Regions from separate parts of the Sporacetigenium mesophilum DSM 16796 genome, predicted to be linked through region 3. Evidence: a T-box and tRNA genes for the amino acid it is inferred to sense, from the RefSeq annotation. Region 3 holds a T-box; the other regions hold tRNA genes.
What was found. The T-box of region 3 lies ahead of leuS (leucine--tRNA ligase). A T-box ahead of a tRNA ligase gene usually reads a tRNA of that ligase, here a tRNA-Leu.
Positions count from the first base shown of each region.

Region 1: it encodes a tRNA-Leu, which carries the amino acid that the T-box ahead of leuS (leucine--tRNA ligase) is inferred to sense. The anticodon was not compared.
Region 2: it encodes a tRNA-Leu, which carries the amino acid that the T-box ahead of leuS (leucine--tRNA ligase) is inferred to sense. The anticodon was not compared.

Region 1 covers NZ_JCANUR010000018.1:1,575-4,864, reverse strand. The annotation lists gene BS62_RS12635 (SIR2 family NAD-dependent protein deacylase) at 1-152, shown strand, start outside; gene cysK (cysteine synthase A) at 323-1,234, shown strand; tRNA gene BS62_RS12625 (tRNA-Leu) at 1,342-1,428, shown strand; gene BS62_RS12620 (helix-turn-helix domain-containing protein) at 1,643-1,936, shown strand; gene BS62_RS12615 (hypothetical protein) at 1,980-2,177, shown strand; gene BS62_RS12610 (thioredoxin family protein) at 2,243-2,503, shown strand; gene BS62_RS12605 (MarR family winged helix-turn-helix transcriptional regulator) at 2,637-3,068, shown strand; gene BS62_RS12600 (GNAT family N-acetyltransferase) at 3,074-3,290, shown strand, end outside.
Region 2 covers NZ_JCANUR010000018.1:9,180-12,469, forward strand. The annotation lists gene polA (DNA polymerase I) at 1-1,728, opposite strand, end outside; tRNA gene BS62_RS12660 (tRNA-Leu) at 1,858-1,944, shown strand; gene BS62_RS12665 (toast rack family protein) at 2,022-2,903, opposite strand; gene BS62_RS12670 (PspC domain-containing protein) at 2,949-3,290, opposite strand, start outside.
Region 3 covers NZ_JCANUR010000004.1:41,825-45,114, forward strand. The annotation lists gene nadD (nicotinate-nucleotide adenylyltransferase) at 1-298, shown strand, start outside; gene yqeK (bis(5'-nucleosyl)-tetraphosphatase (symmetrical) YqeK) at 309-875, shown strand; gene rsfS (ribosome silencing factor) at 974-1,324, shown strand; T-box leader at 1,369-1,554, shown strand; gene leuS (leucine--tRNA ligase) at 1,607-3,290, shown strand, end outside.

The DNA.
Region 1 (3,290 bases), on a different contig from region 3:
CACCTGTAAATCAAGTGAAAAAGCTTTCTAAAGGTAAGTTAGTAGTTATTGATGATGTAAAAAGTCATGATATAGACTGCGATTTATTTTTAGAAGGAAACATAGGCGAGATTCTTAGTAATGTAGATAAATTAACTGAAGAAGCTATATAAATATAAGTAGGGATTTATGTAAATAAATCCCTATTTTTATTGTTAGATATAGTATAAAATAAATAATATATTTATTATTCTTTATATTGACAGGACAATGTATTAAGATGTATAATTAAAACATAGTAAATCGATAGGGATTAAATAGATAAAAACAGGAGGAATAGAATATGATATTTAATAGTGTATTAGAAATGATAGGTAAAACACCAATGTTAAAATTAAGCAATATAGCTGATGAAAATATGGCTGATATATATGTAAAATTAGAAAAATTCAATGCTGGCGGAAGTGTAAAAGATAGAGCAGCACTTGGAATGATAGAAAAAGCTGAAGAAATGGGATTATTAAAAGAAGGTAGTGTAATAGTTGAGCCAACTAGTGGGAATACTGGTATAGCTTTAGCTATGATAGGAAAATTAAGAGGATACAAAGTTATAATAGTAATGCCAGAAACTATGAGTGTGGAAAGAAGAAATATGATATCAGCTTATGGAGCTGAATTAGTATTAACTGAAGGCGCACTAGGAATGAAAGGTGCTATAGCAAAAGCTTTAGAAATGGCATCAGCTGGAAAAGAGTATTTCGTACCACAACAATTTGAAAACATAGCAAATCCAGAAAAGCACTATGCAACTACTGCAGAAGAAATATTAGAAGATGTTCCAAATGTAGATGCATTTGTAGCAGGAGTTGGAACTGGTGGAACTGTAGTAGGAGTTGGAAATAAATTAAAAGAATTAAAATCTGATATAAAAGTTGTAGCTGTAGAACCAGCGAAATCTCCAGTATTATCAGGTGGTAACCCATCACCACACAAAATACAAGGTATAGGTGCTGGATTTGTACCAGGTATATACAAAGCAGATTTAGTTGATCAAATTATAACTGTTGAAGATGAAGATGCTTTTGATGCAGCTAGACGTGTAGCAAGTGAAGAAGGTATGCTTGTAGGTATATCATCAGGGGCTGCTATATTTGCAGCAATTGAAGTTGCTAAAGAATTAGGAAAAGGGAAAGCTGTAGTAACATTAGCTCCAGACGGAGGAGAAAAATATTTATCTATGGGATTATATCAATAATATATAGATAATATAAAATATAAATCAAAGAGCTTATAATTTTTATAAGCTCTTTTTCTTGACTATTTTGTGAAAATTCTTTAAAATATTGTTATGAAATCAAACATGCGGGAATGGCGGAATCGGCAGACGCACCATCTTGAGGGGGTGGCGGGAGTATTCTCGTGGGGGTTCAAGTCCCCCTTTCCGCACCAGTAATAGCAACGCTTATAGGCGTTGCTATTTTTTTATAGTAAATCAAAATACCTGTTTATCTAATCTCCTTCTAATCTAAGAAATCTAATAAATTAAATAATGTTTTTAAGACATCCAGAAAGCTATATAAAAAAATTTATATATTATATAAATGTATAAAATCACGATATAAGTTAATAATCACGATATAAATATAATTTAAGGAGTGATTTTATGAGTTCTTTTGAAGGATTATATACCTTTGCAGATGTAGCAAGTATGTATAAAATGGATCAATCTACCTTTAGACAAAATGTAGGTAAAAGATTTATTGATAGTGTAGATGTAAAAAAGTTTGGAAAGACTTGGCTTATAAGAGAAGAAGCTTTAGTTAGAGAGTTTGGATTTATACCTTTAAGTGATAATACAGAAAATCAGGAGATTAAAAGAAAATCAGGTAGAAAAAGTACCTTTGATAAATATAGAGAAGCATATGAAAATGGTAAATATGAAACTACAACACTGTAAAATCATATTTATATAAAAATTTACATATTAAAAAGGTGATTGCATGGAAGAAAATAGTATAAATAAACATAAAAGCTTCATAATGCCTTGGGATATTATAGAGAAAGTAGAAGATTATAAAGAAACTAATAATATAGATGATTTTTCAGAGGCTATGTATGAGTTAATTAAAATAGGATTTCATAAAAATAATAATGTAAAAACTGTAGAGGATAATAGTAATGATATTTATGTAATTTAAATTCAATTTATTCTAATGCTTGATTAATTACTTTTGAAAAATAGTTAATAGGAAGGTGTAATTTTATGAAAGATATTACTGTGCTTATAACAGATTGGTGCCCTCATTGTAAAAAAGCAATTAAATGGATTGATGAAGTGAAACAAGAAAATCCCAAATATAAAGACATTAAGGTAGAAATAATTGATGAAGAAAAAAATCCTGAAATTGCGAGTAAATACGATTACTACTATGTTCCAACTTACTATATAGAAAATCGTAAAATTTTTGAAGGTGGCACCACTAAAGATGTTGTACATAAAGTTTTTGAAGAAGCTAGTTTATAGTAACGCTTAGAAGCGTTGCTATTTTTTTGAAAAAATATAGTTGAATTTTCAACAAAATTTTGATAATATAAATATAGTTGAATGTTCAACTAAATAAGGGGTGATAGCCATTAATAATTTTAAAAGCAATATTTTGAGAGAAGTAGGCCAGTTATCTAGAACAGTACACTCAATAAGTGATTTAAAGTTCAAAGAATTAAATTTGCAAAAAGGTCAGTTTATATTTTTAACCAGAGTGTGTGAAAATCCGGGGATTAATCTAATTAGTTTATCAAATATTTTAAAAGTTGATAAAACGACAACTACAAAAGCTATACAAAAGCTTATAAAAGAAGGATATATAAACAAGGAACAAGATGAAATAGATAAGAGAATATATAGATTAAATCCAACAGAAAAAGCACTTGAAATTTACAATCTTGTAGTTGAAGAAGAAAATAGAAATATAGAAACTTGCTTTTGTGGATTTACAGAAGAAGAAAAAAGAATTGTGTATGAACTAGTAAAAAAAATGAGAGAAAATATTGAACAGGAATGGTATAAAACAAAACAGTATAAGGAGTGATCATTATGATAAGAAAAGCAACAGTAAATGATTTAGATAGTATTATGAAAATAATAAAAGAAACAGTAGAAGAAATGCGCTCTTATAATAATACGCAGTGGGATGAAAGCTATCCTCAAGCTAGTAATTTCGCATATGATATAGAAAAAGAAGAATTATATGTTGAAGATATAGATAAAGAGGTTGCAGGCTTTATATGTGTTAACTACATAGAGCCAGATG
Region 2 (3,290 bases), on a different contig from region 3:
CTTATCTTTTAATTTATCTAGTACTTCTGCATCAGTTGAATACCCTGTTTTTGTCTTTTTAACTACAGGTAACTCTAGTTTTTCAAATAATATAACTCCTAATTGCTTAGGTGAATTTATATTAAACTTATCACCAGCAAGTTCATATATATCTTTTTCTAAAGTTTGTATAGAAGCTGTAAATTCAACGTTTAACTCTTCTAATTTTTCTTTATCAACTTTAATTCCTTCATATTCCATAAATCCTAGTACTTCAACTAAAGGCATTTCTACATCATAAAAAAGACTATCCATATCCATTTCTTTTATTTTTTCTTCCATCATAGGCATTGTGTTATATACAACATATAATATATCACCTATGTGAATTTTAAGTGTTTCAAAGTCTAAGTCTACATATTTTTTTGCCTTTACACCTTTTCCTAGTAATTCTTCCTTTGATGTTAGCTTTTTGTTCAAATATTTAGCAGCTATATTGTCATATGAATAAGTAGAACTAGCTGAATCTATTAAATACTCAGATATAGTTATATCAAAATCCATGTTTTCAAGCTTTATACCATAAGATCTTAGTGCTATATAATCTTCTTTTAAGTTGTATCCATATTTTTTTATTTCTTTACTAGATAAAATTTCTTTGAAATCTTCTATATTTTCTTCATCAATATAGTATATGTTTTTGTCGTCTAAACTTAAAAACATATGTAATATATTTTTATTAAGTAAATTATCTGATTTAGTTACAGTTTTTAATAAAACATATTTTTTTTCATTTATTTCATTTATAAAATCATTTATATTTTCTAATTTATTTATACTTATATTTAATTCTTCTTGGACAGCTGGTGCGTTTTCATCACCTGATGCATTATTAGAAATCTTTGATATTAAGCTGTTAAATCCAAACTCACTAAACAACTTTATAACCTCATCAGTATCGTATTGTTCTAGTTTTAACTCATCTAAATCTATTTGTATTGGCATATCTCTAATTATAGTAGCTAGTCTTTTACTCATTATAGCTGATTCTTTATTTTCTTCTATTTTAGTTTTAACACTGCCCTTTAACTTATCTGTGTTTTCAATTAAGTTTTCTATACTTCCAAACTCTTTTATAAGTTTTATACCTGTTACTTCCCCTACACCTGGTACCCCTGGGATATTATCCGATTTATCTCCCATCAGTCCTTTTAGGTCTATAAATTGATTAGGAGTCATTTGATATTTTTCCATGACTTTATCAAAATCGTATTCTTCCACCTCAGCTATACCTTTTTTAGTTATAAGTGTTGTAGTGTTGTTTGATGCAAGTTGTATAGCATCTTTGTCCCCTGTAACTATGTATACTTTGTAGTCATTTTGTTCTGCTACCAATGATACTGTTCCTATTATATCGTCAGCTTCGAACCCTTCTAATTCAAGTCTATGTATTTTGAAAGAATCTAATAACTTCTTTAAAGGCTCCATTTGTACTCTTAGCTCGTCTGGCATTTTTTTTCGCCCTGCTTTGTAATCTTTATATTCTAAGTGTCTAAATGTAGGGGCTTTTTTGTCAAATGCAACACTTATATGTGTTGGCTTATATGTCTCTATTATTTTAAATAGCATTGTTGTAAATCCATATATTGCATTTGTATGTAATCCATCTTTGTTCATAAGTTCTGGAAGGGCATAAAATGCTCTGTTTATTATTGAGTTTCCATCTATTATAATTAATCTTTTGTTCAAAATTATCACTCCTAAAATTATTATGTACTTATTATAAACCAAAGTACTATATATTATATTATCATAATAATTACTATTATATTGCATAAAGTTTCCTGTAGTGCTATAATATATTTAGTTAATCGATAAGCCGGTTTGCTGGAATCGGCAGACGGGGCGGACTCAAAATCCGTTGTCAGCAATGACGTGTGGGTTCAAGTCCCACAACCGGCACCAATAAAGAAAAACTAGGTCATATGACCTAGTTTTTTTATGTTCAAATAATACAATATTAATAAAAAGTATTATATATGTTATTTCATTTTAAAATCTATTTTACCAGCACCCATATCAATATCAAATTCTAACTTTTTATTAGCTTCTTCATAATTAGAAGATAAATAATAATCTCCTGACTTATTTAAGTTTAAATCATCTATATTAGTTTTAGTTAAAGCAGCATCTAACTTTATTTTTATTCCTGCCTCTTTTGGAATTACTATAGTCAAGTTTGAAGCACCAGAATCAATCTTAATATTTGAATTATTATATTTATTCCCTAAAATCATATCTAAATCTCCTGCTCCGAAATCTAAGTCAATTGATTTAATGGGTATTTCTTCAAAATTAAGTTTTCCAGAAATAGCACCTAAGTCAAGGTCCAAATCCCATATTACGTCTTTATTCAAATTGAAGTTGTAATTACTACTTTTAGATTTATCCAAATTTGTTATACTATATTCTTTACCTTCAAATCTCAAATTTGCAGTTTCTTTACTATTTTTATATGCCTCATTATATAATAGTTCTCTTCCTTCTAAGTTTGCTCTTATAAGGCCTTCTTCTTCCGAATCTATATTAACTTTAGCAGCTCCTATATCTAAATCAAATTCTCCATAAGTAGTTTCTATAGGTTTTTTAACATTAATATTATTTCTAATTAACTCGTTTTTAACAATACCACCTTGATAAAAGACTCCATACAAAATTAGGATTACAAAAAATAGTGTCCAAGTTATAAAAGTGATAGATTTTTTCTTAAATAAAATATTAACTCCTACTACAATAAATATTAATGGCCACAAATCAAAAATCCCAAATAATATACTAAAACTAATATAACCTAGATTTACTAAAAAAAGAAAAATCCCTATGGTAATTAAAATAATACCATTAATCAACTTTCCATTATTCATATTTTCACCCCTTACAATAAGTATTACAGCACTTTGATATTATAGTTATTTTTTAAAATGCTTGCCTAGTACTACTACCCCTAATCCTATTAATAATATAGGAAATAAAAATCTAAAGTTTATCCAGTGAAAAACTGGAAATCTTTTAATAAATAATATTACTCCAATTAAAATAAATGAATATCCTAGGAATTTAGTATTTTTTTCTTCATTTATATTTACTGTACTTTCAAAATCTGTCCTCTCTGGAATTATTATTGAAGCAAGAATATATAATAATATTCCTGTACCTAAAGCAAATATACTAACTACGCAAAGTAATCTAACCATAGTTGAATCTACTTCAAAATATTCAGCTATTCCACCACATACCCCTGATATCTTTTT
Region 3 (3,290 bases):
TTTTATAACTGGAGCAGATGCTATATGTGACATAGAGTCTTGGAGATATGTAGAAGAAAACTTTAAATTAGCTAAATTTATCGCAGCTACTAGACCAGGAATAAGCTTACTGAAGGCTCAAGATAAAATAGAAAAATTAATAAATAAATATAATGCTGAAATACTTACTGTATATGTTCCATCCCTTGATATATCATCTACTTATATAAGAGAACAAATAAAAGAAAATCATTCAATTAGGTATTTAATACCAGAAAGTGTGGAAAAATATATACAGGAAAAAGGTTTATATAAATAGGAGAAGTACAATGGAAATAAATGAAATGAAAGAAATATTAAAGACAATGCTACCAGAAAAAAGATTAATACACTCTTTAAATGTAGTTAAAGAAGCAATAAAATTATCAAAAATATATGAAATAGATAAAGATAAATCTGAAATAGCAGCACTCCTTCATGATTGTGCTAAGTATTTTAATAAAGATCAAGTAAGTCATTATGTAAATAAATACAATATAAAACTAGATGATATGGAAAGAGAAGATATAGCCCTATCTCATAGCATTATAGGTTCTTATATAGCAAAGTATGAATTTAATATAAATGATGAAGAAATTTTAAATGGAATAAGGTATCATACAACAGGAAGAGAAAATATGTCTTTATTTGAAAAAATAATATATATTGCTGATTTAATAGAAGAAGGAAGAAAATTTCCAGGTTTAGATGAACTTAGAGAAAAAGCTTATAATAAAAAATTAGATGAAGCTTTACTTATATCTTTTAACAATACCATTAAATATGTTATAGATATAGATAAGCTAATACATCCTAGAACTATAAAAGCAAGAAACTATATACTACAAAACAAATAAAACTTAATATAATACTATATTAGGCTATTTTGTGATATAATATCAAACAGTGTCTTTATTAAACAATAGGAGGAAAGTGTATGATAAACAATGAAAATATAACTGTAGAACAAATGTTAAAAATAGCATATGATGCGATAGATGATAAAAAAGGTGAAGATATAACTATGTTAAATATAGGTGAAATATCAACTTTATGTGATTATTTCGTTATAGCAAGTGCATCATCTCAAAGACAAGTAAAAGCTATATCAGACAATGTAGAAGATGAATTAACAAAGCTAGGAATAGAGCCTAGAGGAAAAGAAGGTATGATGGAACAAAAATGGATATTACTAGATTATGGTGATATTATGGTTCATGTATTCTATAGTGAAGACAGAGCTTTTTATAACTTAGAAAGATTATGGAAAGATGCACCACATATAGATATTGACAATTTAAAGTAAAAATGGTAATATATGAAATTATATTAAGAAAATTCCAAAATTATCAAATAGTCTAGAGTAGTAAAAGAAATATATTTTTACAGAGAGCTAGTGGTGGTGGAAACTAGCAAAATATAACTTTGAACTTGCTAGAAACATCTATTTGGCCTTAGTAGGCTTAAATACTAACTAAGAGGGCTATAATTATAGCCAATTAGGGTGGTACCGCGAGATAGACCCTCGTCCCTAACCATAGGGATTGAGGGTTTTTTGTTGTATAAATTTATAAAGGGAGGGTATTAAATGTCAGTTTATAATTTTAAAAACATAGAAGAAAAGTGGCAACAAAAATGGGTTGAGAAAGACCAATACAGAACAGTAGAAAGCGATAAGCCTAAGTACTATACTTTGGAGATGTTTCCTTATCCATCAGGAAAAATACATATGGGACACGTTAGAAACTACTCTATAGGAGATGTTGTAGCTAGATTTAAAAAAATGGAAGGATATAATGTGCTTCATCCAATGGGATGGGATTCATTTGGTCTTCCAGCAGAAAATGCAGCTATAAAACATGGAATACATCCAAATAAATGGACAAATGAAAACATAGAAGACATGAAAGATCAATTGAAATTATTAGGTCTTAGTTATGATTGGGATAGAGAGGTAGCAACTTCACTTCCAGATTATTATAAATGGACTCAAGAAATATTCTTAAGATTTTATGAAAATGGATTAGCTTATAAAAAGAAATCATATGTTAACTGGTGTCCATCTTGTCAAACTGTTTTAGCTAATGAGCAAGTTGTAGGAGGATCATGTGAAAGATGTGACTCTGTAGTTAATAAAAAGGATTTATCTCAATGGTATTACAAAATAACTGATTATGCAGAAAGACTTTTAAATGATTTAGATAAGCTAGATGGATGGCCAGAAAAAGTTAAAACTATGCAAAAGAACTGGATAGGAAAAAGTACTGGTGCTGAAATCGACTTCGATGTAGAAGGATACGATAAAAAAATAAAGGTATTTACAACTAGACCTGACACTGTATACGGTGTAACTTATATGGTACTAGCTCCAGATCATGAATACGTTAAAGAATTTGTATCTGGAACACAGTACGAAAAAGAAGTAGAAGAGTTTGTACAAAAGACAAACAAAATGACTGAAATAGAGAGAACTTCTACTGATACAGAAAAAGAAGGAATATTCATAGGAAAATATGCTATAAATCCAGTTAACGGAAAGAAAGTTCCTGTTTGGATAGCTAACTATGTATTATCTGATTATGGTACAGGTGCTGTTATGGCAGTTCCAGCACATGATGAAAGAGATAATGAATTTGCAGTTAAGTACAACTTAGAAATAATAGATGTTATAGATGAAAATAATAAAATGATAAATTCAGAAGAATTTAATGAAATGGATAATGCTGAGGCATTTGATAAAATAGTTGAAAAAATAGCATGTGATGAAAGAGGACAAAAAACTGTTAACTATAGATTGAGAGACTGGTTAATATCAAGACAAAGATATTGGGGTTGTCCAATACCTGTTGTATATTGTGATGATTGTGGAACAGTACCAGTAGATAGAAGCGATTTACCGGTACTCTTACCAACAGATGTTGAATTTACAGGTACTGGAAAATCACCACTTACAACATCTAAGGCATTTATGAATGCTACTTGTCCAAAATGTGGAAAAGAAGCAACAAGAGAAACAGATACTATGGATACATTTATAGATTCTTCATGGTATTTCTTAAGATTTATAGATCCACACAATACTGAAGAACCTTTTTCTAAGGATTTAGTTCAAAAATGGATGGATGTTGATCAATATATAGGTGGGGTAGAACATGCTATACTTCATTTATTATATTCAAGATTCTTTGTTAAAGTATTCAAAGACTTAGGTATGGTTGATTTCGATGAGCCATTTAAAAATTTATTAACTCAAGGTATGGTATTAAAAGATG